DNA from 2 places in the Nocardioides massiliensis genome. Region 2 is predicted to be linked to the other one. Evidence: predicted binding sites of a transcription regulator. Region 2 holds the regulator's gene; the other holds the start of a gene.
What was found. The regulator LexA, encoded in region 2, represses DNA repair genes until DNA is damaged. The targets are predictions, from matches to a motif close to TCGAACANNTGTTCGA.
Positions count from the first base shown of each region.

Region 1: the regulator LexA is predicted to act here: its motif matches at 12,574-12,589, upstream of J2S59_RS16835 (HNH endonuclease signature motif containing protein).

Region 1 covers NZ_JAUSQM010000001.1:3,399,832-3,414,655, forward strand. The annotation lists gene J2S59_RS16765 (response regulator) at 1-386, opposite strand, end outside; gene J2S59_RS16770 (flavin reductase) at 383-931, opposite strand; gene macS (MacS family sensor histidine kinase) at 928-2,100, opposite strand; gene J2S59_RS16780 (lysophospholipid acyltransferase family protein) at 2,106-2,852, opposite strand; gene J2S59_RS16785 (alpha/beta hydrolase) at 2,936-3,694, shown strand; gene J2S59_RS16790 (hypothetical protein) at 3,691-4,128, shown strand; gene J2S59_RS16795 (peptidylprolyl isomerase) at 4,129-4,638, opposite strand; gene J2S59_RS16800 (ROK family protein) at 4,904-5,725, opposite strand; gene J2S59_RS16805 (ROK family glucokinase) at 5,733-6,683, opposite strand; gene J2S59_RS16810 (hypothetical protein) at 6,680-7,108, opposite strand; gene J2S59_RS16815 (ArsA family ATPase) at 7,105-8,325, opposite strand; gene J2S59_RS16820 (SRPBCC family protein) at 8,343-8,783, opposite strand; gene J2S59_RS16825 (AMP-dependent synthetase/ligase) at 8,895-10,712, shown strand; gene J2S59_RS16830 (hypothetical protein) at 10,905-12,167, shown strand; gene J2S59_RS16835 (HNH endonuclease signature motif containing protein) at 12,762-14,009, shown strand; gene J2S59_RS16840 (TMEM165/GDT1 family protein) at 14,129-14,710, opposite strand.
Region 2 covers NZ_JAUSQM010000001.1:2,566,514-2,581,337, reverse strand. The annotation lists gene J2S59_RS12745 (ATP-dependent DNA ligase) at 1-254, shown strand, start outside; gene J2S59_RS12740 (hypothetical protein) at 284-799, shown strand; gene J2S59_RS12735 (inositol monophosphatase family protein) at 796-1,638, opposite strand; gene J2S59_RS12730 (ferrochelatase) at 1,631-2,761, opposite strand; gene J2S59_RS12725 (MFS transporter) at 2,848-4,074, shown strand; gene J2S59_RS12720 (D-arabinono-1,4-lactone oxidase) at 4,071-5,390, shown strand; gene J2S59_RS12715 (Crp/Fnr family transcriptional regulator) at 5,424-5,825, opposite strand; gene J2S59_RS12710 (trimeric intracellular cation channel family protein) at 5,891-6,523, opposite strand; gene J2S59_RS12705 (hypothetical protein) at 6,587-6,883, shown strand; gene J2S59_RS12700 (lysoplasmalogenase family protein) at 6,899-7,639, shown strand; gene J2S59_RS12695 (LysM peptidoglycan-binding domain-containing protein) at 7,796-8,137, opposite strand; gene lexA (transcriptional repressor LexA) at 8,413-9,141, shown strand; gene J2S59_RS12685 (LacI family DNA-binding transcriptional regulator) at 9,138-10,199, opposite strand; gene J2S59_RS12680 (GH1 family beta-glucosidase) at 10,196-11,590, opposite strand; gene J2S59_RS12675 (carbohydrate ABC transporter permease) at 11,594-12,553, opposite strand; gene J2S59_RS12670 (carbohydrate ABC transporter permease) at 12,550-13,512, opposite strand; gene J2S59_RS12665 (ABC transporter substrate-binding protein) at 13,613-14,824, opposite strand, start outside.

The DNA of each region.
Region 1 (14,824 bases), 830 kb from region 2:
GGGGTGAAGACCGTGTCACCGCGCGCGACCCGCTCGCAGGCCTCGAGCAGCTCCTCGCGCGACGCCGACTTGACCAGGTAGCCGGTCGCGCCGGCCTTCACGGCGGCGAGTACGTCGGCCTGCTCGCCCGAGGCCGACAGGATGAGCACCCGCACCGACGGGTCCTGGGCCACGACCTCGGCGGTCACCGCGACCCCGTTGGGCTCGGGGATCTGCAGGTCGAGCACGACCAGCTGCGGCCTCGCGGCGGGGAACCGCGCCAGCGCCTCCCGACCGTCGGCGGCCGTCGCCACGACCTCGAACCCGGCCGCAGCCAGGTCGCGCTCGACGGCCTCGCGCCACATCGGGTGGTCGTCGACGACCATCACCCGCACGCCGGTCGTCATCGCGTCTCCTCCGGCGGACGTTGGTAGCGCCCGCGGCGGTGCACCAGCGGCGCGGTGTCGGCGCTCTCCGGCTCACCGTCGGCCACCACGACCTCCTCCAGGTCGGCCTCGACCAGCATCGACCAGCCGACCTCCCGCAGGCTGCTCACGCGCGCGACGGCATGGTCGCGGACGCCGCGTGGCACCGGGCCGGCCGCTGTCTGCTCCCACGTGCCGGTCGCGAACGGACCACCCGGGGAGGGCGCCAGCCCGGCGAAGACCTCCGCCAGGTCGCGGTGGCGCCACTCCAGCAGGCTCACGGCGTACGGCGTCCCCACCTCCAGCTCGGCAGCAAGGTCGGAGTCCGGGTCGACGAGTCCCAGGACGGTCGCGGGCTCCCCGCCGGCGACCATGAGGGAGGAGACGGTGAGCCCGACGGCCGTCCGCGCCGCCAGCTCGCCGTGGGTCCACAGCATCACGACGCCGCCGAGCCGACCGCGCAGCCGGCGGGCGGGGTCACGGTCGCCCGACGGGTCGGCGAAGGGGTGGGTGGTGTGAATGGTCATCGCCGCCCATCCTGCCCCGCGATGACCGGCGAGCGACGGGGGACGATGAGCTCCCACTCGGTGCCGTCGGGTCCGGTGGTCAGTCGAGCGAGTCCGCCGAGGTCGCGCATCCGGCCCTGGATCGACGCTGAGACACCGAGGCGCCCCTCGGCCGCGGCCTGCTCGAGCCGGCCCGCCGCGATGCCGGGACCGGCGTCGCGCACGGTCACCACCCAGGAGTCGTCGAGCTCCTCCAGCAGGACCCACGCCGGCGCGTCCTCGCCGACGTGGACCCGCACGTTGTCCAGGCAGGCCCGCACGACCGCGACGATCTCCTGGCCGACCGCACCAGGCACCTCGACGGCACCCGGCGGGACCGAGACCGTCACCTGCGCCGAGGCGAGCGTCGCCAGCCGCGCCGCGAGGTCGAGCTGCTGGCGCGGGGCCGCGTCGCCGTCGTACGACTGGACGAAGGCCCGCAGCGCGACCTCCTGCTCACCGGCGAGCCTGGCCAGACCCGCGGCGTCGCCGCCGATCTCCGCACCCCGGCGCTGCACGAGCGCGAGCACCTGCAGGACGCCGTCGTGGACGACCCGGGCGAGACGTTGCCGCTCGGCCGCCGCCGCAGCGAGACGCTCGGCGCGGTCGCGAGCCTCTGCCATCCGCTTGAGCTCGAGGGTGCACCAGCCCACCAGCGGGCCGCCGAGGAGCAGCAGGAAGACGTTGCCCATGGCGTACTGCGTGACCTCGGTGCGGATCGCCAGGTCCGCCAGCGAGACCAGCACCGCGGCGACCAGACCACCGAGCCAGCCCCACCGGATCCCCCAGCCGAGCACGACGGCCGCGACCCAGAAGCTCGGTAGGGTCGCCGAGGCCGCCAGGTCGTGGCTCGGGACGTGGATCACCGGCGTCAGCAGCATGAGCCCCACGGCCAGCGCCAGCTCCACGACGTACGGCAGGGTCGTGCGCCGCTGGGGGCGGTCGTACCACCAGGCCGCGAAGCCGGTCCACGCCGCCATCACGATCCAGGCACCGACGACGAGCGCGTGCTCGTCGATCCGGTCCCACTTGGCGGCGCTCACCGCCACCGCGAAGCCGAGCATGACCACGCGCAGCACGGCGAGGCCCCGGAACAGGGTGGTCTCGACCGCCCAGGTCGCCGGTTCGCGCTCGTCGCGCGGCGTGCTCACCGCCGTCAGGACGCCTTGCGCTCGGCGTCGACCTCGCCCGCGTCGGCCTTCGCGCGCGCCTGCTCCTTGGCCTGCTCCTTCGCCAGCTCCTTGGCCTGGGTGGCGTACATGTCGACGTACTCCTGGTCGGAGAGCCGCATGATCTCGTACATGATCTCGTCGGTGATCGAGCGCAGGATGTAACGGTCCTCGCTCATGCCCTCGTAGCGGGAGAAGTCCAGCGGCGTGCCGAAGCGCACCAGCGGACGGGTGAACGTGCCGAACTTCTTGCCGGGCGGGGCGATCCGGTCGGTGCCGACGACGGCGACGGGGATGACCGGCACGCCCGACTCCAGCGCCAGCCGGGCGACGCCGGTGCGGCCGCGGTAGAGCCGACCGTCGTGGGAGCGGGTGCCCTCGGGGTAGATGCCGCAGACCTCGCCGGCGCGCAGCAGCCGCAGCTGGGTCTTCAGCGCGCCGGCGGCCGCGGTGGCGCCGGACCGGTCGATCGGCACCTGGCCGCTGCCGGAGAAGAACAACCGCTGCAACCGGCCCTTGATGCCGGGGGTCTCGAAGTACTCCGCCTTGGCCACGAACGTGACCCGCCGCGGGATCACCAGCGGCATGAACAGCCAGTCGGCGTACGAGAGGTGGTTGGAGGCGAGGATCGCCGGACCCTCCAGGGGGACGTTCTCGGTGCCCTCGGCGCGCGGCCGGAAGATCATGCGCAGCAGCGGACCGAGCAGCACGAACTTCAGCAGCCAGTAGAACACCGCGTGCACCTTTCGTCTCCGGCCGCCGGCCCGGTCCGGCGGTCGCTAGTCTCGGGACATTCAACACCCTCGAGGAGGAGCGCGTGAGCGATCCCATCGCCCCCTTCGCCAGTGAAGGCACCCCCGGCCCCGACGGCCGCCGGGTCGGCGTCCTGCTGAGCCACGGGTTCACCGGGTCGCCTGCCTCGATCCGGCCGTGGGCCGAGCACCTCGCGGCCCGGGGGTACGCCGTCCGGGTGCCGCTTCTGCCGGGTCACGGCACGACCTGGCAGGAGATGAACCGGACCGGGTGGAAGGACTGGTCGGAGGCGATCGAGACGGCGTACGCCGACCTGGCCGCGCAGTGCGACCGGGTCGTCGTCGGCGGGCTGTCGATGGGCGGGACGCTCGCGCTATGGCTGGCATCCCGGCACCCCGAGATCGCCGGCGTGACGGTGGTGAACCCGGCCGTCACCAGCACCAACAAGCAGCTGCTGCTGCTGCCGGTGCTCAAGCACGTCGTGCCGTCGATGCCGGGCCTGGCAGGTGACATCAAGAAGTCCGGGGTGGTCGAGCACGGCTACGACCGCACCCCGCTGCGGGCGCTCGCGTCGCTGGTCGACGCGTGGAAGGCGCTGCGCCCCGAGCTGCCGGCGATCACCGCACCGCTGCTGGTGTTCCGCTCCGCCGAGGACCACGTCGTCGACCCGTCGTCGGCGCGGATGATCCTGCAGCGCGTCTCCTCGCGCGACGCTCGCGAGATCCTGCTGCCCGACAGCTATCACGTGGCCACCCTCGACAACGATGCCGCGACGATCTTCGACGAGTCGGCCCGGTTCGTGGAGCGTGTCACCGCGCCGTGAACGATCCCGACAGGACCGACGAGGAGTTCCGCCGCATCATCGAGGGGTACGGCGAACGGGCCCGGCTGGACCCTGAGGACGACCCACCGGCCGACGACCCGGAGCGGTTGCGGCGGTTGTTCCGCGATCCGCTCCGCCCGGCCAGCCCGCCGCCGGCGGAGCCTGCGAGGGCCGAGCCGGAGTGGGACGACGAGGACACCTTCGTCCCGCCGGAGGCCCCGCCGGTCCCCCACGGCACGCGGCTCCAGCGCGCGGCATGGTTCGGCCTGCTGGGGGTGCCCGCGCTGCTGCTGGTCGTGCTGATGCTCGGCATGCGCCCGCCGATGTTCGTCCTCGGCTGTCTCGCCGCGTGGTTCCTCGGCGGCGCCGGCTATCTGTTCACCAAGATGCGCCGCAACGACGACGACGGCTGGGACAGCGGCGCGGTCGTCTAGCTAATCGTCGGCCGAGATCGAGGTGATGACGACGTCCTCGAGCGGCTTGTCCATCTGGTCGGTCTCGACGGCGGCGATCGCGTCGACCACAGCCTGGCTGTCGGCGTCGGCCACCTCGCCGAAGATCGTGTGCAGCCCGTTGAGGTGCGGGGTCGGAGTGACGGTGATGAAGAACTGCGAACCGTTCGTTCCTGGCCCCGCGTTGGCCATGGCGAGCAGATAGGGCCGATCGAAGGTCAGTGACGGGTCGATCTCGTCCTCGAACTGGTAGCCCGGCCCCCCACGACCGGTGCCCTCGGGGTCGCCGCCCTGGATCATGAAACCGTCGATCACCCGATGGAAGATCACGTCCTGGTAGAGCGGCTCGTCGTCCTGCTGCCCCGCCCATGCCTTCGATCCATCGGCCAGGCCGAGGAAGTTGTCGACCGTGATCGGCGCCTGCTCCCCGAACAGCGTGACGGTGATCTCGCCCAAGCTCGTGGACAGCGTGGCCGCTGTCGCCGTGCGCAACTCGGCGGAGTCGCTCTCGCCCGGCGTGAGGCGGCTTTGCGGAGAACTCGTGCCGTTGGGCGGGCCATCCGCGCCGGCGTCATCGCCGCCGCAGGCCGCCAGCAGCCCGAGAGACAACACGGCGACAAGAGCGCAGAGGACGGCACATCGGCGGTTGCGGAACATGGGTCTCTCCCTGACGGCGGTGCTGGCGCGCAGAATGATCGCACAACGCGGTGGTTCGCCCGCCAGACCTCGAGACAGTTGTCCGAGGGTGTCCGAGGGCTCAGCCCTGGCGTGCCAACCCGGCCGCGCCCAGCGCTCCCGCGCGCGGGCCGAGGGCGGCGTACGCGAGTCGGGGCAGGGGGCGGTGCGCGGCGCCGGTGAGGTGGTCGGGCAGACGCGCCTCGGCCATCGCGAGCAGCCCGGTGTCCGGCACGCCGAGCCCGCCGCCGAGGACGACCACGTCGGGGTCGAAAGCGGCCACGAGTCCGGCGAGACCGACGGCCAACCAGTGCCCGACCTCGTCCAGGGTGCTCACCTCGAGCGCCGTGCCCGAGCAGTAGCGCTCCCAGCAGCCGCGCAGGCCGCAGGGGCACGGGCGGCCGTCGGGCACGACCTGGACGTGGCCGAACTCGCCGGCGAGCCCGTTGCGGCCGCGGACCAGACGGCCGTCGGAGAAGATCGCACCACCGATCCCTGTGCCCAGGGCGACGAAGACCATGTCGGGCGAGCCCGCACCGGCGCCGTACCGTTGCTCGGCCCACGCGGCGGCGGTGGCGTCGTTGTCGAGGGTGACGGGCAGGCCGGTGCGCTCCGCGAGCCGGTCGCGCAGCGGCTCGTCGCGCCATGGCACGTGGGCGGAGTGCAGGACGACCCCGCGACGGCCGTCAACCAGGCCTGCTGCGCCGATCCCGAGCGCCGTCACCGGACCGTCGTCCGGGCGCAGCTCGTCGACCACCTCGACCAGCGCGTCCTCGATGGCTCGTGCGTCACCGGCGGGCGTCGGGGCGCGGTGCTCGGCGAGGACCGCGCCGTCGGCGTCGACCAGCAGCCCGAGGATCTTGGTGCCACCGACGTCGACACCGAGGGTGAGCGCGGACGTCATCGGCGGCTCAGGGGCGGCGCGCGAGGTCGGCGGCACCGAGCATCCCGGCGTCGTTGCCCAGCACCGCCGGACGGATCTCGGGGGCCGGGCGGTGACCGCGGCCGATGAGGTGCTGCCCGAAAGCCTCCGCGAGGGGGCCGAGCAGGAGGTCGCCGGCTGCCGCCACGCCGCCGCCGACGACGATGCGCGCGGGGTCGAGGACCGCGCTGACCGAGGCGATGCCCTCCCCGAGCCAGCGGCCGAGCTCCGCGAGCCGCGAGCGCGCAAAGGCGTCACCACCCGCGGCGAGGGTGGTGACGAGCGGCCCGGTGATCCCGGCGACGTCCCCGCCCGCGGCGGTGATCAGGTCGGCCGCGGCCTCCGGGTCGGCCACGGCGGCGATCCGGGCGTCGGCCACCAGCGCGGAGCCGGAGGCGTATTGCTCCCAGCAGCCGTGGTTGCCACACCCGCACAGGCGTCCGCCGGGGACCACCCGGAGGTGGCCGACCTCGCCACCGATGCCGAAGGCACCGCGGCGCAGCTCGCCGTCGAGCACGATGCCACCCCCGACGCCGGTGCCGACCGTGATCAGCAGCAGGTCGTCGACGTCGCGACCCGCGCCGTACGCGAACTCGCCCCAGGCAGCGGCGTTGCCGTCGTTCTCGATCACGACCGGCAGGTCGAGCAGGCGCTCGAGGTCGGCGCGCAGCGGCTCGTCGCGCCAGGCGAGGTTCGGGGAGAACAAGATGGTCGACCGGGACGCGTCGATGAAGCCGGCCGCACCGACCCCGACACCGCCGATGGGACGCCCGACCTCGGCGCGCAGCTCGACGACGAGCTCGACGATCGAGGCCTCGATCGCCTCGGGGTCGCTGGCCGGGGACTCACGGCGGCCTCGGGCCAGCAGCCGGCCGGTCTCGTCGACCACCCCGGCGGCGATCTTGGTGCCGCCGACGTCGACGCCGATGGTCAGCGTCATGCGTCGTCCCCGTCGAGGTCCCCGTCAAGATGAATGTGCTCGACCGGTCCGCGGTCCCGGTCGGGCTGGCTGGACTGGCCTGCCTGCCGGGACTGGCCGGTCTGTGCGTCCGTGGGCACGTGGGTCGCGAGCAGGCCCGCCACCGCCTGGACGAGCGACCCGGCCGCGCTGGTCAGATGAGCGCGCACCTCCGGGCTGGTCGAGCGCACGACGCCGATCGCCTGGCACACCGGGCAGTAGCGGCAGTCCGCGCCCCCGGTGGCGACGTGGTCGTTGACCGACCGCGCGGCCGCGGTGAGGCGCTCGCCGAGGTCGTCGGCGACGTGGCCCGCGTCCTGGGTGCGCGCCCAGTCCGAGAGCACGCCGAAGAGCTTCGCGGCCTCCTCGCCGACCGAGCCGACGTCCTCACGCCCCGCGTCACTCATGACTGCTCCTCCCCCGTGGAATCCTGTGCCTCTGTCTCGGATGTCTGGGTCACGAACCGCACCTGCAACGCACCTTCCTCCACTCCCGCGCCGGCGACCCGCATGCGACCCAGCGCGCTCGGCAACGTCAGCAGCCGACGGTAGGACCCGACGGTCACGACCAGGTCGTCGCCGTGCCGGGCGAGGTGCACATCCTGCCTGGCCGCGAACGGCAGCGCGATGCGCAGGGTCGCGCCGGCGTCGGTGCGGCGCACGGTCATCGGCCCCTCGCCGGTCGGCACGGCCAGCGGGTCCGTCTCGCCGTACGCCGCTGCAGCGAACGCCGCGAGCTCGTCGGTGCCGACCGGCTCGCGTGCGTGGTAGGCCGAGCGCCACACGGGTAGGCCGGCGAAGGACTGCTCCACCTCCTCGAGCACGCGGGTCTGCGCCTCGACCCACGAGCCGCGCCACGCGTCGGCACCGTCGGCCGGGAAGACGCGATTGGCGACGACACCGTCGACGCGGTAGCCGAAGAGACTGAGGTTGGTCAGCGACCGGCGGGCCTCGGCCACGACGACGGTCTCGGGGGTGAGGACGAGCCGCACGCTGGCGTCGTCACCGGTGAGCAGCTCGTGGACCTCGTGCAGGTCGGCGTGCAGCCGCTCCAGGGCGTCGAAGACGACGTCCTGCGGCATGGGAACGCCCGCAGCGCGGGCGAGGACCGGGCGCAGCGCCTTGACCACCCGGCGCTCCATGGGGAAGACACGCTCCATGTACCACCCCAGCGCCTCCGGCAGCGCCAGCAGCCGAAGCGTCTCCGCGGTCGGGGCACAGTCGACGACGACCACGTCCCAGCGGCCCGACTGGACCTGGGCCCGCACCTCGAGCAGGGCGAGCACCTCCTCGGCCCCCGGGAGGACGGTGAGCTCCTCGGCGGTGATCCGGTCGACCCCGGCGGCGTCCAGGACGCTGAGCAGGTAGTGCTGGACGTCGCGCCAGGACGCCTCGAACCGCCGCTGGGCGTCGACCTGCTGGACGAAGAGCCGGTCCTCGACCTCGGTCGGCTCGTGCCCGATCGCCGCGCCGGCCTCGGGGCCGAAGGCGTCGGCCAGCGAGTGCGCCGCGTCCGTGGAGAGCACGAGGGTCCGCTCCCCGCGGCGCGCGGCCATCGTCGCCGTACCCGCGGCTGCGGTGGTCTTGCCGACGCCGCCCTTGCCGGTGAACAGGAGGATGCGCACGCGCGGCTCCGCCGCGCTCAGGAGAGGGACTCGACGCGCTTCTTGAGGCCCTTCAGCGCGGTGTCGATGATGACCTTCTCGGCCTTGCGCTTGAGCATGCCGATCATCGGGATCGCCACGTCGACGGCGAGCCGGTAGGTGACCTCGGTGCGCCCGTCGCCGAGGTCCTCGAGCTCGTAGGCGCCGTCCATCGCGCGCACCATCTTGCCCTCGGCGAGGGTCCAGGTGACGGAACGGTCGCCGTCCCAGACGTAGGCCAGCGTGTAGGAGTCCTTGATGGGGGCGGCGTCGAGCTCGAAGTAGACCTTCTCGGCGCGGCCACCGGTGCCCTCGGCCACGACGTCGGCGGTCTTCACCCCCTGGGCCCAGTCGGGGTAGGCGTCGAAGTCGGCGATCACGGCCATCACGGCCGCGGGGCTGGCGGCGACGACGATGCTCGAGGAGGTCTGGTCGGGCACGAGGAGTCCTTCGCTGCCGGGCGCACACGCGCGGGACGGGCATCGGCGACACTATCCGACCCAGGAGTAACGTGCTCGTGTCGGTCCACCCCCTTCAGGAGAACGCAAACAGTGCGCGAGTACGCCACCCCCCTGTCCCCCGTCCACACGGCGGCGATCCCGTCGACCGGGAGCCTCACCGACGACCTGGTGACCAACGCGCAGCAGCATCCGGACGCCGTGCTCTATGCCCGGCCCGCCGCGGACGGGTGGAGCGACGTCACCGCGGCCGAGTTCCACGAGCAGGTGCGGGCGGTCGCGAAGGGCCTCCTCGCGGCGGGTGTCGAGGAGGGCGACCGGGTCGGGTTGATCTCCAAGACCCGCTACGAGTGGACCCTGCTCGACTACGCGATCTGGTACGCCGGCGCGGTGACCGTGCCGATCTACGAGACCTCTTCGGCGCACCAGATCCGGTGGATCCTGTCGGACTCCGGTGCGGTCGCGGTGATCACGGAGAACGCCGACCACCGCGGCCGGGTCGGCGAGGTGCGCGCCGACCTCGAGGACCTCTCGCACGTCTGGACGATCGACGACCGGGCCGTGGAGGTGCTGACCGCGCTCGGGACCGACGTCGACGACGACGTCCTCGACGCACGCCGCGCCGCTGTGACGCCGCTGTCGGTCGCGACGCTGATCTACACCTCCGGCACGACCGGCGACCCCAAGGGCTGCATGCTCACGCACGGCAACTTCGCCTTCGAGCTCGGGGTGGCGGTCCACGAGCTGCAGGAGCTGTTCGGCAACGGCGATGCGCCCGACGGTGAGCAGCAGTCGACGTTGCTCTTTCTGCCGCTGGCTCACGTCTTCGCTCGGATCATCCAGATCGGCTGCATGAAGGCGCGCGTGCGGATGGGCCACTCGGCCGACGTGAGCCAGCTGCTGCCTGCGCTGGCGAGCTTCCGCCCGTCGTTCCTGCTGGCGGTGCCGCGGGTGTTCGAGAAGGTCTTCAACGGCGCCTCGCAGCGCGCGACCGCCGACGGTCGCGGGGCGATCTTCGACCGGGCCGCCGAGACCGCCATCGCCTGGTCGCGCGCCGACGAGGCCGGCAAGGTCGGGCTGCGGCTGCGCGCCAAGCACGCGCTCTTCGACAAGCTCGTCTACGGCAAGCTGCGCCAGGCGCTGGGCGGTCGCTGCGACTACGCCATCTCCGGTGGCGCGCCGCTCGGTGAGCGCCTGGGCCACTTCTTCCGCGGCATCGGGCTCACTGTCCTCGAGGGCTACGGCCTCAGCGAGACCACCGCGGCGCTGACGGTCAACCTGCCCGGGGCGCTGAAGATCGGGTCCGTCGGCCGGCCGCTGCCCGGCACCGCCGTACGTGTGGCCGAGGACGGGGAGCTGCTCTTCCGCGGTGGCCAGGTGTTCTCCGGCTACTGGAACAACGAGGCCGCGACCCGCGAGGCCCTCGACTCCGACGGCTGGTTCCGCACCGGCGACGTCGGCGAGGTCGACTCCGACGGCTTCGTCCGGATTACCGGGCGCAAGAAGGAGATCATCGTGACCGCCGGCGGCAAGAACGTCGCCCCGGCCGTGCTCGAGGACCGCGTGCGCGCCCACCCGCTCGTCAGTCAGTGTCTGGTCGTCGGCGACGGCCGCCCGTTCATCGGCGCCCTGATCACCCTCGACGAGGAGGGCGTGACCGCCTGGGCGGAGCAGCACGGACGCAAGGGTGACGTGGGGGCACTTGCCAACGACCCCGACCTGCGCACCGAGATCGACGCCGCGGTCGCCGAGGCCAACAAGGCCGTCTCCAAGGCGGAGTCGATCCGCAAGCACCGCATCCTCGAGGCCGACTGGACGGAGGAGGCCGGCTACGTCACCCCGAGCCTGAAGCTCAAGCGGACCGCGGTCATGCGCGACTTCACCGATGAGGTCGAGGCGCTCTACAACTGACCGATGCCTCGGGGTCGCCACAGATCGATCGCAGGGGCTGATATGGATCATGCCACCTCGTCGCTGATTCCCCCGTGCGTTGAACGTTCTGTTCGATTCATCGCACCTCGCGCGTAAAGTCACGGTTCTGAGGCACACGGATCGACCGACTGTCCGGAGCGCGTGCCAACCGGCATGTAGCAAGGAGTTCGCGTGGAGAACGAAATCGAGTTGATGAGTGACGGCGACGGCCTCGCCGTCATCGGTGAGGCGTCAGCCGTCGAACGGTTCCTCGACACCTTGGGCTTGCCATCGAAAGATCTCGGGTTAGCGCGCCTCAGCAAGGTCCTGAACCTTGGAGCGGTTGGCTCACATGCAGCTTCGGCCCACGCAGCCTCGCAAGTGGTTGACTCTGCGCGCTGGGTGCGATTGACCGAGGATTCCGCGCGCAAGGTCAATCAGTTGGGGCTGACACCCACCAAGACGTCCGGCGTCAGCCACGCGATGATCGGTACGCCCGGCGACATCAAGTCCTGGATTCAGCTGGACAGGGGTCCCGGCCAACTGCCGACCAACCCGCGGTTGTTCGCAGGGGCACCCGCGCTTATGGCTCAACTCGCCATGCAGCAGGCGATGGACGAGATCACTGATTATCTGGCCGCCATCGACGCAAAGCTCGACGAGGTGCTTCGCGCTCAGAAGGACTCTGTCCTCGCGCGGATGATCGGAGTGGGGCTCCAAATCGAGGAGGCTATGACGATCCGCGAGCACGTCGGCCGCGTCAACGAGGTTACTTGGTCCAAGATCCAAGACGCTGCAGGCACGATTGCCGACACTCAGGCGTACGCATTGCTCCAGCTGGACGCGCTCGCGGAGAAGCTCGAGCGGAAGTCGACGATTGCGGACCTGATGAAGACGGCCAAGGACACGGAAGCAAGAGTCCGAGATTGGCTCGCGGTGCTCGCTCGTTGCTTCCAGCTCCAAGAAGGCATCGCCATCCTTGAGCTCGACCGGGTTCTCGAGACTGCGCCGGATGACTTGGACGGCCATCGCCTGGGACTAAAGGCTGCTCGTCAGGAGCGGCTCAATGCTGTCTCCCAAAGCACCGAGCGGCTGGTCGCGCGGATGGAGTCGGCCGCGGCGACGGCCAACTCGCGGGTCCTGTTCAATCCGATCCAATCGCCCGCCGTCGTTCAGGCGAGCACGAACGTCACCATGTCCATCGTTGAATTCCACGAGCGACTCGGGGTGGGGGCTTCCCGATACGACCTCGAGACGCGACGTTGGGCCGCTGCCGCGGCCGAGGTACGCGACTCCGCACGCACAAGGGGAGCGAGCGCGTTGGGCGCTGGCAAGCGTCTCAGCACCGAAACTCGCCAGCGCGCCACCTCGGCAACAGAGAAGGTTGCCAGCAGGTTCGTCGAACGAGCGCGACGTCGGGGTGGCTCTGACCAGGACGGTGGCGGGGCAGCGTAACCCGCCTCAATCGGCGGCGCCGGACGTACCGATGCCGGGAGTGCCTACAGCCCACTGGAGGATGCTGGAGGTTCACGATCGCTGGTCTAGACGAGGCTCCGACTGTCGCTGCATACATAGACCCCACGACCAGCATTCGCACGCACAAGATTCGCATGCCGACTTCCGGACCGCGATGGTCTCGCGAAGCTCCGCGAAGTGGCCGGCAGACCGCTAGACGCCGCCGGCCCCTGGCGGGACAGCGGAACGACGCTCGATGACCAACAGCGACGAATGGGGCGACGCCTGCGAAGAACGTGACCTCCCCCGGAAGGGCCGGCCCGCTGACAACGCGCCGCGGCGCGTGCGCGGAGGCCGGACTGAAACCGGAGGGCCGAACACCCATCTCGCCGTGTTGCCAACCGGATCGAACTGGTGTACGGTTAGTGGTACGCCGTACCGGCGACGAGGCCTCGCATCCAGCGCTGGTCGAAACCGGACGGACAGACGCACCACGGTTAGTAATTGCCCCACCCGAGAGCGTGGATGGGCCCCCGGCGTCGCCGCGTAGATCAGTTCATCGATCATCACGCTGCGCGAAGGGAGGCCCCCGTGATGAACAGTCAACACCCCATCACCGACAGCCTCGCCGTGCTGCACGCCGCACTCGACCAGGTCGGGGTCGCCCAAGCCTGGGCACTACCGCCCGAGGCCAAGAAGCAGGTCCTGCGCGACCTCGCCCGCGCCGAAGCCCGCGTGACCGCGATGAAGCTGCAGGTCCTCGCCCTCTCCGCCGACCTGGCCGAGGAATCCGGCGACAAGGACGCCGGATCCTGGCTGGCCCGCGACCAACGCCTCGAACGCCGCAACGCCCGCCTCGACGACAAACTCGCCAGCGCCCTCGACACCCGCTGGCACCACCTCACCGACGCCTTTACCGCCGGCGTCGTGAATCTCGACCAGGTCCGGGTCATCGCCCGCGCACTCGACGAGCTCGTCGAGGGCGACGACGACCTCGACCCCGAACTGGTGCAGCGCGCCGAACGCACCCTGGTCGACCATGCGGCGAAGTTCGGACCGTACGAGCTGCGCATCCTCGGGCGCCGGATCCTCGAACACCTCGACCCCCATGGCACCCAGGCCCGCGACGAACGCCGCCTACGCGACGCCGAAGCGCACGCCAACAAGACCCAACGCCTGTCCTGGCGATCGCTCGGTGACGGCACCACCCGCCTCACCGGGGTGATCGGTGACGACGTCGCCCACCGCCTCGAAACCATCCTCAACGCCTTCGCCCAACCCCGCAAACAAGCAGCCGCCGCCGACGGCAAGCTGATCCCCCGCCCCCGGCTCATGGCACTCGCGTTCCGCGACCTCCTCGAACGCCTCGACCCCACCCGCATCCCCGACCACGGCGGAGACGCCACCACCGTCATCGTCACCATCACCCTCCACGAGCTGCGTGAAGGACTCGGCAAAGCCGGGCTCGGGTTCGACCCCGACGGCGACGACACCCACATCACCCCCGAGCACGCCCGCCGCCTGGCCTGCCAGGCACAGATCATCCCCGCGGTCCTCGGCGAAGCCGGCGAGATCCTCGACCTCGGCCGCGCCAGCCGCCTCCACACCCCCGCAATGCGCAAAGCCATCCGGCTCCGCGACAAAACCTGCCGCGCCGACGGCTGCGACATCCCCGCCACCTGGTGCGAAATCCACCACCTCATCCCGTGGAGCGAGGGCGGCAAGACGTCGGTCAAGGACGGCGTCGCGCTCTGCAGCCACCACCACCACATCGTTCACGACCCCGCGTTCGACCACGAGCGACATCCCGACGGCAGCTTCAGGTTCTATCGACGCAGATAGGTCTCGACAAGCTCGACCAACGAGCAGGAGCTCGACCTACGAGCAGGAGCTCGACCTACGGGCAGAGCTCGACCAACGAGCGCGTGCTCGAACATTCACATCGGCGGGGGCGGCAGGGATCAGACCTGCCCGGCACCCTCGACGATCAGCAGCACGGCGAAGACGGCGAAGGCCGCCGCGGCGCCGTACTTGATGACGTTCTCAGGCAGCCGCTTGCCCAGCACGGCGCCGGCCACGATCGCCAGGGCATCGGCGGCGACCATGCCGACGGTGCTGCCGATCCAGACGCCGAACCAGTTCTCGGTGGTGGCCAAGGTGATCGTCGCGAGCATGGTCTTGTCGCCGAGCTCGGCGAGGAAGAACGCCACGCCCACGGCGAGGAGCGCCTTGCCGGTGCTGCGCTTGGCCTTCTCGGCCTCGTCCTCGGTGAGCTCGTCGCCGCGCAGCGTCCACAGGGCGAAGCCGATGAACGCGATGCCGGCGCCGATCGAGATCCAGCCCTGGTAGTCGGAGAACGCCTCGCCGATCCAGAAGCCGATGCCGACCGAGGCGAGGTGGACCACCGCCGTCGCGGCGGTGATGCCGATGAGTACGTCGCGGGTCCGGTAGCGGGTGGCGAAGGTCATCGCCATCAGCTGGGACTTGTCGCCGAGCTCCGCGATGAAGATCACCACGGTGCTGAGCAGAAGAGCTGAGAGCACGAGCCGCGACTCTACGCCGGGCGCCGGCGCCGAGACGAGGCGGGCGAATTCCTCGGATCCGTGGTAGCCCCGCCGATGGGGGTGCTGTCACACGAGATCCGGTCTGTGCTCACC
Region 2 (14,824 bases):
CCAACCCCTCGCGCATCCCGGGCACGCAGTCGCGCTGGAGCGCCGGCAAGGACCTGTCGTTCGTGCCGCTGCGTCCCGAGCGGGTGCTCGAGGTGGGCTACGACCACATGGAGGGCACGCGCTTCCGCCACACCGCGCAGTTCAAGCGGTGGCGCCCCGACCGCGACCCCGAGTCCTGCGGCTACGACCAGCTCGAGGAGCCGGTGAACTACGACCTGGCCGAGGTGCTGGGCGCCGCCCCCGCTCAGCGGTAGCCTCGGGGGTCCCGGCTCGGAGGTGTCCCATGACCCACACCGTCGTCCTACTCGTCGAGAAGCCGCTGGCCCCCGTCGACGCGGCCCAGGTCCGGGCGTTGCACGCCGAGCTCGACGAGCCGTTGCGCTATCACGTGCTCATGCCGGTCGAGGACGCCGCGACCCGGATCGAGGCGTCGCTGGGCTCGCTGGCCGCCGGTGAGGTCGTCACCGTACCCGGGCTGGTGCTGCCCGACGACGACCTCGAGCGCCTGCAGGCCGAGCTGCTCGCCGAGAGTCGCGCCTCGCTCGCAACCACCCTCGACCGCCTGCGCACCGCGGGCGACGACCACACCGGCAGCTTCGAGGTCGACGGTGAGCTGGTGAGCGTCGACCCGGTCGACGCGCTGGCCACGACCGTGCAGCGCCTCGACGCCCGCGAGGCGATCGTGCTCACGCGCCCGCACCTGGTCGCGGAGTTCTTCCACCTCGACTGGACCTCACGCGCCAAGCGCAAGATCGGCGTCCCGCTGCTCCACCTGCTCGAGCACAGGGACCAGGACTAACCAGCTGCAGCGAACCCACAGTCGAGGACCAGCGCACGGAACTCCGCGAACCGGTCGGCGGGTGCGACGAGCAGCAGGTCTGCTCCGGAGGCGCCGCGCAGCACCTCCCAGGCCGCGCCCGCCTCCTCGGCGATGAGCCCGGCCGCGGCGTGGTCCCAGTCGTGGACGCCCTCCTCGACGTAGGCGTCGGACTCGCCCGCGGCGATCGCACACAGGTCGAGCGCGCAGGAGCCGATGCGCCGGATGTCGCGCACCTGCGGGAGCATCCGGGTGACGGCGACGGCCTGGACCGCGCGGAGGTCGGCGGCGTACCCGAACCCGGTGCGTACCAGCCAGTGGCCGAGCGGACCGCTGTCGCGGATCCGCAACGGACGCTCACCGCGGAAGGACCCCTGACCGCGCACGGCCGACCAGACCTCACCGGTGGCGATGTCGACGACCACCCCGGCCTGCACGCGGCCGTCGACCTCGGCGGCGATGCTGACGGCGTACGCCGGGATGCCGTAGAGGAAGTTCACCGTGCCGTCGATCGGATCGACGATCCAGGTGACGCCGGAGCCGCGCTCCCCCGGGCCGCCGCTCTCCTCTCCGAGGAACCCGTCGTCGGGACGGGCCGCGCGCAGCCGCTCGCGGATCAGGTCCTCGACGGCCCGGTCGGCCTCGGTCACGACGTCGGTGGCCGAGCTCTTCGTCGCGGCCACCTCGATGCCGTCGCGCCGCATGCGCGCCGCCAGCGCAGCCGCCTCGAGGCCGATCTCGCGCGCGAGGTCCCGCAGCGCACCCGCGTTCAGCGCACCCGCGTTCAGCGCGCCGGGGTCCGGCGCGCCGGACTCAGTCACGCCCGCACAACGCCGGTCGTGGACCGCGCAGGTTGGCGCAGCAGCCGGGCGGGCAGACGTCCCACGACGGCGGCAGGTCGCCGACCGCGGGCCGGACCGGCGACTCCCCGCGCTCGGCCGCGGCCCGCTCCAGCAGCAGTTCGCGCGCGACCTGGACGAACGCCGGGTGCGTGCCGGCGGTGGCAGCGCGGACGAACGGCAGGCCGAGACCCTCCGCGGTCGCGGCCGCCTCGGTGTCGAGGTCGTAGATGACCTCCATGTGGTCGGAGACGAACCCGATCGGGATCAGCACGACCGCGGGCACGCCCTCACCGGCCAGCGCGGTCAGGTGGTCGTTGACGTCGGGCTCGAGCCACGGCACCTGCGGCGGGCCGGACCGCGAGCAGAAGACGAGGTCGTGGTCGTGGGTCGTGCCGGTGCGCTCGGCGATGCCGGCCACGATCGTCGCGGCCAGGTCGCGGTGCTGGCGCGTGTAGGCGCCGCCGGGGAGGCCCTCGGCCGCCGACGCACCGCTCGCGTCCTCCATGGCGTCGGGGATGGAGTGGGTGACGAAGACCAGGCGTGCCGCGGATGCCTTCTCGGCTCCGACCTCGTCCTCCAGCGTGCGCAGCGCGTCGGCGGTCGCGTCGAGGTTGGCGGCGACGAAGCCGGGATGGTTGAAGTAGTGGCGCAGCCGGTCCAGCTGCGGCGCCTGGACACCCTCCGCGGCGAGCTCGGCGACCGCGTCGGCGAAGTTCTCGCGGTACTGCCGGCAGCCGGAGTACGACGAGTAGGCGCTCGTCACCCAGCACGCGACGCGCGTGACGCCGTCGGCGGCCATCTGCCGCAGGGTGTCGGTCAGGTAGGGGTCCCAGTTGCGGTTGCCCCAGTAGACGGGCAGGTCGACCCCGTTGGCGGCGAGGTCCTGCTCGAGCGCGGCGATGAGCGCGCGGTTCTGGTCGTTGATGGGGCTCTTGCCACCGAAGCCGTAGTAGTGCTCGCCGACCTCCTCGAGGCGCTCCACCGGGATGTTCTTGCCGGCGGTGACGTTCTGCAGGAACGGCACCACGTCCTCCGGCTTCTCGGGGCCGCCGAAGGACACCAGCAGCAGCGCGTCGTACGGCGCCCAGGGAGTGGCAGTCATGGCGCCATCGTAGGGAGCCCGGACCAGCGCTCAGACGGCGCTCTTAGGGCGCTGGGTGGCGCCGTCGCGCCGTACGATGTGCGGCGATGCTCGCCTCCTACCGCGCCGTGCTGAGTCGCCCGGGCGCACTCCCGTTCTCCCTCGCAGGTCTGATCGGTCGACTCCCGATCTCGATGATCGGCCTCGGCCTGGTGCTCCTCGTCGAGGACGCGACGGGCTCCTATGGCTCGGCGGGTGTCGTGTCGGCGGCGTACGTCCTCGGCAACGCGGCGCTGGCGATCCTCAGCGGGCGCCTCATCGACCGCTTCGGTCAGGGTCGGGTCCTGCCGGTGATGATCACGATCTCCGCGCTCAGCCTCGGCGGCACGGTCTGGGCCGTGCAGGACGGCCTCGGCGCACCCGTGCCCCACCTGCTGGCAGCGCTGTCGGGCGCGACGATGCCGCAGATCGGATCGTGCGTGCGCGCGCGATGGGTGCACCTGCTCGGCTCCGACCCCAAGCTGCACACGGCCTTCTCCTACGAGGCGGTCATGGACGAGACCGTCTTCATCACCGGCCCCATCCTCGTCACGGTGCTGGCGACCAGCGTGCACCCGGTCGCCGGCATCGCGACCGCCGCGGCGTGCGGCCTGCTCGGCGGTTGGGCGCTCGCGGCACAGCGCCGCACCGAGCCCCCGACCCGGGCGTCGCACCGCACCGGCGGACCGCGCACCCCCATGCCCTGGCGGCTGCTCGCGGTGCTGGTCGGGTGCTCGGCCATGCTCGGCGGGGTCTTCGGCGGCGCCGAGGTCGCCACCGTCGCCTTCGCCGACGAGCAGGGCCGTGCCGTCTGGGCTGGCCCCCTCCTGGGCCTGTGGGCCGCGGGCTCCTTGCTCGCCGGGATCGCGTACGGCGCGATCACCTGGCGCTCCGGGAGCCTCACCCGCTTCCGGGTCGCTGCCGCCGCCCTCGCCCTCTCGCTGCTCGTGCTCCCGTTCATCGGCTCGTTGGCCGTCCTCGCCCCGGTGCTGCTGCTGGCCGGCTTCGCGATCTCGCCGACGCTGATCAGCCTGACGGCACTGGTGGCCGAGCAGGTGCCCGCCTCGCGCCTGACCGAAGGCCTGGCCGTCGTGCACGCCGGGATGGCGGCCGGGATCGCGCCCGGTGCCGCCCTCGTCGGCACGGTCATCGACAACCACGGCGCGTCAACAAGCTATCTCGTGGTCTGCGCCGCCGGCGTCGTGGGAGCCTTGCTCACCTGGGTGGTGCCGGCAGGCCCGGCCGCGCCGCCGCCCTCACCCGCCCCCGTCCGTGAACCGGAGGTCTCCGCGTGAAGCTCGGCACCGTGCGCCGCTGGCGCAGCTGGTCGGGACTGGTCGATGTCGTCCCCACCACGGTCCACTCACCGACGAGCGCCACCGAGGTCGCCCAGATCGTCGCCGACGCCGCAGCGAGCGGCCGTCGGGTCAAGATGGTCGGCACCGGCCACAGCTTCACCGACATCGCCGTCGCCGACGACGTGATGCTGGACCCCGCACGGTTGAGCGGGATCGTGGGTGTCGACCGAGAGGCGATGACAGTCACCGCGCTGGCCGGCACCCGGCTGCGGGACCTCAACGCAGGCCTCGCCGCCCGTGGCCTCTCGCTGCACAACATGGGCGACATCGACGCCCAGACCATCGCCGGTGCGATCTCGACCGGCACCCATGGCACGGGCGGCGTGTGGTCGTCGCTGTCCGCGCAGGTGGTCGGCCTCGAGCTCGTCACCGGGACCGGCGAGGTCTGGCGGTGCACCGACCAGGAGCACGCCGACGTGCTCGCCTGCGCGCGCCTGGGACTCGGCGCCCTCGGGATCCTCACGACCGTCACCCTTCGCGTCGAGCCGCTGTTCGTGCTCGAGGCGCACGAGGAGGTCATCGGGTGGGACGCCGCGCTCGAGTCCCTCGAGTCACTGGCCCACGACAACCACCACGTCGACGGCTACTGGTTCCCCGGCACCGACCGGGTGCAGGTCAAGCGCAACAACCGGCTCGCGGTCGGTGTCGAGGAGCGCGAGCCGCTCCCCCGCTGGCGCGCCGTCGTCGAGGACGAGGTGATGGCCAACGGCGCGTTCGGCGTGCTCACCCGCCTCGGTGCGCGGGTGCCGGCGCTGGTGCCGGGGCTGAACCGGTTCGCCGCCTCGCAGCTGTCGGCGCGCACCTACTCCGACATCCCGCACCGCGTCTTCACCGCCCCGCGCCGCGTCGTGTTCCGGGAGATGGAGTACGCCGTCCCGCGCGAGGCCGGCACGACGGTGCTGCGCGAGGTGCGCTCGCTGATCGAGCGGCGCGGCTGGCGCATCGGCTTCCCCGTCGAGATCCGGATGACGCCGGCGGACGACGTGCCGCTGTCCGCGTCGTACGGACGCGACTCCACCTATCTGGCCTTCCACACCCCCCGCGCGGCGGACCACACGTCGTACTTCGCCGGCGTCGAAGAGGTCCTGCGCGCGCACGACGGTCGTCCCCACTGGGGCAAGCTGCACGCGCGCACCGCCGCCGACCTGGCACCGGCGTACCCGCGCTGGGACGACTTCGCCGCCGTGCGCGACCGGGTCGACCCGCAGCGGGTCTTCACCAACGCCTACCTGCGGCGCGTGCTGGGCTCCTGAGGTCGCCCAGTCGACCCGGCCGGCTCGGCCGAGTCAGTCGGTGCTGTCGCGCCGCGCGTCGGCGGCGACCTTGAGGGCAGCGGCGAACGCCGGCACCTCGGTGCACAGCCGGTCGATGTTGTCGCGGGTGAAGTGGATGACGGTCAGCGGCGTGGTCGACACGACCGAGGCGGTGCGCAGCTTCTGCTCGACGATGCCCATCTCACCGATCACGTCGCCGGCGCCCAGCCGGGCGATCTCGGTGCCGTTGCGCCGCACCGACAGCTCTCCCTCGAGGACGATGTAGGCCTTGTCGGCAGGGGTCTTCTCCGACATCAGCGACCAGTTGGCCGGGACGGTCGTCTGCGTGCCGCCGGCGGCGATCCTCTTGACGTCGGCGTCGCTGAGGCCTTCGAAGATCGAGACTGCCTTCAGCTGCGCGATGTCCTGGCTCATGCACCACTCCTCGTGTCGTGCTCCCCGGGCGCGATCCTCGCGGTCCGGGCGGCGGGTGTAAAGCCTCACACGCTGGAGCTGCTGCCTCCGGGACGCGGGGCCGACCAGCCGCGCCGCATCGCCAGCAGGCGCCAGCCCAGGCAGACGGTCATCGCCACCCCCGCGACGGCGGGGTTGGGCAGGTCCCAGCCCAGGTCGCGCAGCTCATAGGCCCCCACGACGATCATCGCGCCGACGAAGGCGGGGATGGCGTACAGGTCCTTCTGCAGCACGACCGGCACGCGCCCGGCGAGCAGGTCGCGCACGATGCCGCCACCGACCGCGGTCACCATGCCGAGCATCGCGGCCGGCAGGGGACCCAGCCCATAGGCGAGCGCCTTCACGGTGCCGGTCACGCAGAACAACGCCAACCCGAAGGCGTCGAGCACCCCGATCACCCGCTCCATGCGGGTGAAGACCGGGTGCCACAGCGCGACGGCGAGCCCGGTCACGACCGGCACCAGCAGGTAGCGCCAGTCGGCCAGCGCGGCCGGCGGGGTCGCCCCGATCAGGACGTCGCGCACGAAACCACCGCCGAGTCCGGTCGCCCCAGCGAGCACCAGCAGGCCGAAGACGTCGAGGTCCTTGCGCAACGCCACCAGCGCGCCGGTGAGCGCGAAGGCGAAGATCCCCAGGAGATCCAGCGTGATGAGCAGCACCTGGTCACCGTAGTGCGCCGAGCCTCCCCCCAACCGGAGCCCGGGTCGGAGAGGATGCCTCCCGTGGCCAGACACTCCGGACGGCGCGCCCGGCGCACCTCACCGCGACGCGTCCTCGGCTACCTGCTCGGCACCGTCGCCACCATCGGTGCCTGGCTCTACCTCATCAGCGCCGCGATCACCTTCGGCGTGCTCGCCCGCAGCGGCACCTCGATCGCCTGGCTGTTCACCACGCTGGCGGGCCTCGGCGCCACCGCGTGCCTGCTCATCGCGCTCATCCTGCTGACCCGGGTGCTCCGCGAGCTCGGCGTGCTGTCCCCCGCGCCCGGTGCCCGCGGTGGTCGGCGCGCGGCGCGCTGACACTAGCCTTCCGCCATGCCCGAGCCCGCCGTCCCGCCCGCACCCGTCCCTGCACGCACCCGCTGGCGCCGACCCGCCCTGCGGGCGGCGTACGTCGCCCTCGCCGCGACCGACACCGCGTTGGCCGCCTCGACGGACCCCCGCGCCCACCGGCTGCGCCGCTACACCAAGCCGGCGCTCCTGCCGCTGCTGGTGGCCGGCAACCCGGCCGGCGACCAGCGGCTGTTGGTGACCGCCCAGCTCGCCTCGACCGCCGGCGACGTCGCGCTGCTGCGCTCCGGCGACGGGGCCCTGCGCGCCGGCATGACGGCCTTCGCCGTCGCGCAGGGGTCCTACCTCACGCGGTTCGTGCTGACCCGACGGACGCGCACGGCACCCGCGGCCACCGCCACCCGCACCGTAGCTACGCCCGGCCTCCCCCGGCTGCGGGCGGCATTCGGGGTCCTGGCCGGCACCAACGCCGTCGTCGCCGGCGTCGCCGCACGCCGCCGCGACCCGGCGCTACAGGCGCCCACGACGGCGTACGGCCTGCTGCTCAGCGCGATGGCACTCGGCGCGTTCAGCGCCCGCGGCACGCGCGCGGCGCGGATCCTGGTGTCGGCGGGGGCTGCGTCGTTCGTGTTCTCCGACAGCGTGCTCGCCGTGCGCGAGCACGTCTGGCCCGAGGCGCCGGCCGTGCTCGAGGGCGCGGTCATGGCCAGCTACACCAGCGCGCAGCTGCTCCTGGCCGAGGGGATCAGCGCGCTGCCCCGGTGACGCTCGTCGCACAGAGGGAGGACATGCAACGAGGGGCGGGCCCACCCCGGGCCCGCCCCTCGTCTTCCCCTCTCGTCGGACCCCGGGTCGAGGGAGGCCCGACGAGAAATCAGGTGCGCGCCCCGCGTGGTCGCGAGGGACGCCAATGCGGCTCGATCAGCCGAGCGGGATGGCCAGCTCCTGGCCGACCTGCAGGCCGGCACCCTCGAGCGCGTTGAGCTTCTCGATGCGGTGGACCATCGCGCGGACCTCGCCGGGGGCGGCGACGTCGGAGGCGATCTCCCACAGCGTGTCGCCGGCGCCGACGACCACGGTGCGGGTGGGCACCGGGGTGCCTGCGTCGCGGGTGGCGACCGACTGGCCCCCGACCACGATCGAGACCGTCAGCGCCGCCAACAGGCAGACCGCCAGGACGACGAGCCGACCGCGGCGGGTCAGGCGGATCGGCGCCGGACGGCGGACGGGGGTGAAGCTGGGGCTGAGGGTCAAGGTGCTCATGGATGCCTCCGGGGAAGAGAGCGGGTGGTGGATCGGTCGGAACGAGGTCTAGTGGTCGGCACCGACAGTCATGAGCCGGCGAGAAGCCGGACCGACGGCGTGGGCCTGCATTCGAGAGCCTGTTCGTTCGAACACACGTACGACGCTAGAGCACCTGTTCGAACAACGCAAGGACCGAACCGAAGAAATGTTCGAACGCCTCGGCGGCCACCGGGACGACACGCCGTTCGAACAGATGTTTGATCTGCACCAGCCCGGAGGTCTAGGTTCGCCTCATGGCAGCCCCGAAGCGTCCCCGCGCCAGCGTCAGCGAGCTCCCCGACGGACCCCCCGACGCCACGGGCCTGACGCCGCGCCAGCAGCGCGTGCTGACGGTCATCGTGGAGTCGGTCGAGCAGCGCGGCTACCCGCCGAGCATGCGCGAGATCGGCGAGGCCGTCGGGCTGGCGAGCTCGTCCTCCGTGGCCCACCAGCTGCGCACGCTGGAGGAGAAGGGCTTCATCAAGCGCGACCCCAACCGTCCGCGCGCCCTCGAGGTGCTGCTACCCGATGCCATGGCCGGGCGCCGCTCGGTCGGGCCGGCGAGCGAGGCATCGGTCGACGAGACCGGCATCGGGGACCACCGCCCCAGCGCCGCCTACGTCCCCGTGGTGGGACGTATCGCCGCCGGCGGGCCGATCCTCGCCGAGGAGCGCGTCGAAGACGTCTTCCCGCTGCCCAAGACGCTCGTCGGTGACGGCACGCTGTTCCTGCTCGAGGTCAGCGGCGACTCGATGATCGACGCCGCGATCTGCAGCGGTGACTACGTCGTCATCCGCCAGCAGCCGACCGCCGAGAACGGCGAGATCGTGGCGGCGATGATCGACGGCGAGGCGACGGTGAAGACCTTCCGCCGCGTCGACGGTCAGGTCTGGTTGCTGCCCCACAACGACGCCTTCGAGCCGATCGACGGCACCCACGCCACGATCCTCGGCAAGGTCACCGCGGTCCTGCGCCGGGTCTAGCCGGTCCCGCCCGGTGGTGCGGTGCTGCTGCGCACCACCAGGGTCGTGGGGAACGTCCGACGGGTCGCGCTGCCCTGGTTCGTCGGACTCCCCGCCGGGCTGCCCGCCGGGCTCTCTGCTGCGAGCTCGCCCCGCAGCGCGGCCAGCAGCATCGCGGTGATCGCCTCGCCCTGCTCGTAGACCGGTTGCGCGACCGTGGTGAGGTCGAGGAACGACGCCATCTCGTGGTCGTCGACGCCCATCACCGACACGTCCTGGGGCGTACGCCGCCCCGCGCGCCGCAGCGCCCGCAGGACACCGATCGCCATCTCGTCGGAGGCTGCATAGATCGCCGTCGGTGGGTCGGCGAGCTCCATCAGCCGCTCCCCCGCCCGCTCGCCGCCCGCCATCGTGAAGTCGCCGACCTCGTCGTAGCCCGGCACCAGCGGCAGTCCGTGGCGAGCCATCGCTGCTCGCCAGCCCTCGGCCCGCAGCCGCGGAGCGCGGTGGTCGAGGGTGTCCTCGAGGCCGCCGCCGACGTAGGCGATGCGTTCATGCCCCAGCTCGACGAGGTGGTCGACCGCCTGGGCCGAGACCCCGACGTCGTCGATGTCGACGCAGCAGAAGCCGGGGGCCTCCGCCCCCACCAGTCCGACGGGCAGGTCCCAGGAGCGGAGGTTCTCCTGCTCCTCCGGCGTCGGGGTGAGCGCCAGGACGAGCAGGGCGTCCACCCGCTTGGCGAGGTAGCGCGTGGCGAGCAGCCGCTCGCGCGCGCTCTCCTTGCCGCCGAGGTTGTAGAGCAGCAGGTCGTAGCCCTCGCCGCGCAGGCGGTCCTGGGCGCCCTGGACGATCCAGGAGAAGTACCACCGCGTCACGAACGGCACCACGACGCCGATCGTGCGGGTCGTGCCGCTGGCGAGCCCGGCCGCCTGAGGGGAGGCGACGTAGCCCAGCCGACGCGCGGCCTCGAGGACCCGGTGCCGGGTCGCCGGCGACACCCCCGGCAGGCCACGCAGGGCACGCGAGACGCTCGCGGTGGACATGCCGACCTCGCGCGCGACGTCGCGGATCCCGGTCACGACTCCTCGGAGCTCCTCGCGTCACGCCGCTGGCGCAGGTACTCGGCGTACCAGTGGAAGGAGGCCTTGCGGGTGCGGGCACGCGTGGACCGGTCGACGTGCACGATGCCGAAGGTCTGGGTGTAGCCCTCGGCCCACTCGAAGTTGTCGAGCAGGGTCCAGGCGACATAGCCACGGACGTCGGCACCGGCAGCGCGCGCTTTCTCCACCGCGGCCACGTGGTCACGCAGGTAGTCGACCCGAGCGGCGTCGTCGACGCGACCCTCGGCGAGCGTGTCGTGGTAGGCAGCGCCGTTCTCGCACACCAGCACCGGCAGGCCCGTGCGCTCGTGGGTGTCGACGAGCACCTGGGTCATGCCCTGGGCGTCGACCTCCCAGCCGATGTCGGTCAGCGGCCCCCGCGGACGCAGGACGAGCCGCTCGACGCCGGGATAGACGGGTACGCCGTCGGTCGGGTCGCCTTCGCGAGCGAGGTCGGGACGCTCGGGGTTGTAGTAGTTGATGCCGATCCACTCCGCGCTGCCGGCGATCGCGGCCAGGTCCCCGTCCTGCACGAGTGCGGGGTCGGTGAGCTCGGGAGCGATCGCGAGCAGCCCGTCGTCGTACGCACCGTCGGTGAGCGGGCCCAGCCACACCCGGTTGCGGATCGCGTCGACCCCGTCGGCCACGGCGTCGGCCTCGGGCCGCTCCGACCAGATGGGGGCGAGGTTCAGCACGATGCCGACGTCGTCGGCACCGGCGTCGCGCAGCGCCTGCGCGGCCCAGGCGTGCCCGAGCAGCAGGTGGTGGGCCGCGGCGTGCGCGCCGGTGCCGAGACGGCGACCCGGCGCGTGGATCCCAGCGGCGTAGCCGAGGTAGGCCGAGCAGTAGGGCTCGTTGAGGGTGGCCCACATGCCGACCCGGTCACCGAGCCGGGCGTGGACGACCTCGGCGAGCTCGGCGAGGTGGCGACCTGTGTCCCGGGCCAGCCAGCCACCGGCGTCCTCGAGGACCTGCGGCAGGTCCCAGTGGTAGAGCGTCGGCATCGGCGCGACGCCCCGCTCGAGCAGGCCGTCGACCAGGCGGTCGTAGTAGTCCAGACCGCGCTCCTCGACGCCGGCGGCGCGGGTGCCGCCGGGCAGGATCCGGGGCCAGGCCAGCGAGAACCGGTAGTGGTCGACACCGAGGTCGGCGACGAGCGCGAGGTCCTCGTCGAGGCGGTGGTAGGAGTCGCAGGCGACCGAGCCGTCGGAGCCGTCGCGGATCGCCCCGGGTCGCTGGGTGAAGGTGTCCCAGATGGACGGGGTGCGGCCGTCGGCACCGATGGCGCCCTCCACCTGGTAGGACGCCGTGGCGACGCCATAGGTGAAGTGGCCGGGCGCGGGCAGCCCGGCTGGTCGGGAGTTCGGCACGGGTCAGCCCTTGACGCTTCCTGCGAGGAGTCCGCGGACGAAGTAGCGCTGGAGTGCGAGGAACACGATCAGCGGGATGATCAGCGACACGAACGCGCCGGCCGACAGCAGGTGCCAGGCCTGGTCGCGGGTGCCGGACAGCTCGGCGAGCCGCACGGTCATCGGCGAGATGTTGAGGCTGCCGCCACCGAAGACGAGGGCGACGAGCAGGTCGTTCCAGACCCACAGGAACTGGAAGATGCCGAACGCCGCGATCGCGGGGACCATCAGCGGCAGCATGATGCGCGTGAAGATCTGGGCGTGGCCGGCGCCGTCGACGCGCGCCGACTCCACCAGCTCCCCGGGGATCTCGCGCATGAAGTTGTGCAGCAGGAAGATCGCCAGCGGCAGTGCGAACATCGCGTGCGAGAGCCAGATCGTGTAGAAGCCGCCGCCGGGAGCGTCGGCCCCGGCCAGCTGCGGCAGCCCGAACGGCGGGTTCACGTAGAGGCTCAGCAGCGGGATCATCGTGACCTGGATCGGCACGATCTGCAGGGCGAAGACCGCGACGAAGAGCACGTTGCGACCCGGGAACCTCATCCACGCGAAGGCGTACGCCGCCATGGTCGCGAGCGCGATCGGGATGATCACCGCCGGCAGCGTGATGACGATGGAGTTGACGAGGTAGGTGCTCAGCCCGACGTCGTCGCCGGTGAACACCGCGCGGTAGTTGTCGAGCGTGACGTTGGGGTCGGTGAAGAAGCTCCACCACCCGCTGGAGTTGATGTCGCCGACCGGGCGGAACGAGGTGATCAGGAGCCCGGCCGTCGGGACGGTCCACAGGACCGCGATCACCAGCGCCGCGAGCGAGGCCCACGGGGAGGTCAGGCGGCGCTTGGCCTCGGCCGTGACGGACCGCTCCGGCGGGGGCGCCGGCGCCAGCCCTTCGGCGTCGGCGGGCACGACGGGGGACGCGGCGCTCATCGGGCCTCCACCTTCCGCATCTGGCGGACGTTGTACGCGACGATCGGGATGACCAGGACGAACAGCAGCACGGCGAGCGCCGCACCGAGTCCGTTGTTGAACGCGCGGAAGCCCTGGGAGTAGAACTCATAGGCCAGCACGCTCGTGCCGAAGTTGCCGCCGGTCATGGTGCGGACGATGTCGAACACCTTCAGCGTGGCGATCGTGATCGTCGTCAGCACGACGATCAGCGACGGGCGGATGCTGGGCACGGTGATGTAGCGGAACATCCGCCACCCGCTGACGCCGTCGAGGCGCGCGGCCTCGACGATGTCGTCCGGCACGGCCTTGATGGCCGCCGACAGGATCGTCATCGCGAAGCCGGCCTGGACCCAGATCATCACCACGATCAAGAACAGCGTGTTCCACGGCTCGGTGCTGATGAAGCGGTAGGTGTCGAAGCCCAGGCCCTTGAGGATCTGGTTGCCCACGCCGATCTGGGCGGCGCCGGTCTCGCGGTAGGCGTAGACGAACTTCCAGATCAGCGAGGCACCCACCAGCGAGATCGCCATCGGCATGAACATCAGCGCCTTGGCGAACCTCTCGAAGCGTGCCCGGTCGACCAGCACGGCGTAGACCAGGCCGATCACGGTGGCGAGCACCGGGGTGACGAGAACCCACACGGCCGTGTTGCGCAGGACCTGCAGCAACGCGTCGTCGGTGAAGATCGTCCGGTAGTTCTCCAGCCCGACCCACTCGCGCGAGGCGCGGTCGCGGAAGGACTCGATGATCGTGCGGATGGCGGGGTAGAGCAGCCCCAGGGCCAGGAGGGCGACCGCGGGCAGCAGGAACGCGGCCGTCTGCAGCACCTCGCCGATCCGCGAGCGGACCCGAGAGGTCAGGACCAGCACCACTGCCATCACGGCCACGAACAGGCCGATGACGATCAGGAGCTGGACGAACTTCTCACCGGTGGACACAGGTCCTCCTCCTCGATGCGAGGCGCGCCAGGACAGCGCGACAGGACAGGGGGTACGCCGTGGGGTCCGGCACCCGCAGGTGCCGGACCCCACGCACGCATCACGGCCAGGAGGACTCGACGTCCGCGAGGGCGTCCTCGGAGCTCTTGCCGCCGACCCAGGCGACCATCTCGCGCCAGAACGAACCGGCACCGACAGCTCCGGGCATCAGGTCGGAACCGTCGAAACGGAAGACCGCCTCGGGGTCCTGCAGGATCTCCGCGGAGAGCTGGTCGACCGGGCTGACCAGGTTGGCCACGTCGAGACCGGTGTTGGCGCTCACCCAGCCGCCGTCGGGAGTCGCCTTGGCCTTCTCGTTGGCCCACAGGTCGCTGGCCAGGTAGGTCTGGAAGGCCTGGACCTCAGGACGGTCGGAGAACGCGGCCGCGAACTCGCCACCGCCCAGGACCGGCGAGCCGTTCTCGTCGTTGGTCGGCGGGAGGTAGAACGCGAACACGTCGCCGTCCTCGGCGATCTTCACGTCCGGCTTGGCCTCGCCCCAGTTGGCGGCGTAGAAGCTGGCCTGGCGGTGAAGGGCGCACTCACCCTCGAGGATCGGCAGACCGCCCTCCTGGAAGGTGGTCTCCACGATCGACTGCACGTCGCCGTACCCGCCGTTGACCATGTCGGGGTTCTTGAGGATGCTGCCGACACGGTCGAGCGCCTCGACCACCGCCGGGTCGTCGAACGGGATCTCGTGGTCGACCCACTGGTCGTAGACCTCGGCGCCGCCGTCGCGCAGCAGCACGTCCTCGAGCCAGTCGGTGGCCGGCCAGCCGGTGGCCTCGCCCGAGCCGATGCCGACGCACCACGGCTTGATGCCGGTGCCGGCGATCTCCTCGGACAGCGTCATCATGTCGTCCCAGGTCTCCGGGATCTCCCAGCCGTTCTCGTTGAACATCTGCGGGGAGTACCAGACGAACGACTTCACGTTGGCGCCCAGCGGGGCGGCATAGAAGGTGCCGTCGACGCTGCCGTAGGCCTTCCAGTCCTCACCGAAGAACTCGTCGACGTTGTCGGCGACGCTCTGGGGCGCCTCGACCACGGCACCGGTGTCGTTGACCAGGCTGGTCAGCAGACCGGGCTGCGGGATGTAGGCGATGTCCGGCGGGTTGCCGCTGCGCGCCCGCACGACGAGCTGTGCCTCGAACTCCTTCGAGCCCTCGTAGTTGACCTGGGCCCCGGTGCACTCCTCGAAGAGCTTGTAGGAGTCGATGTGGGGCTGGTCCTCCGGGGCAACGATGGAGGTGTAGACCGAGACGGTCTTGCCGGA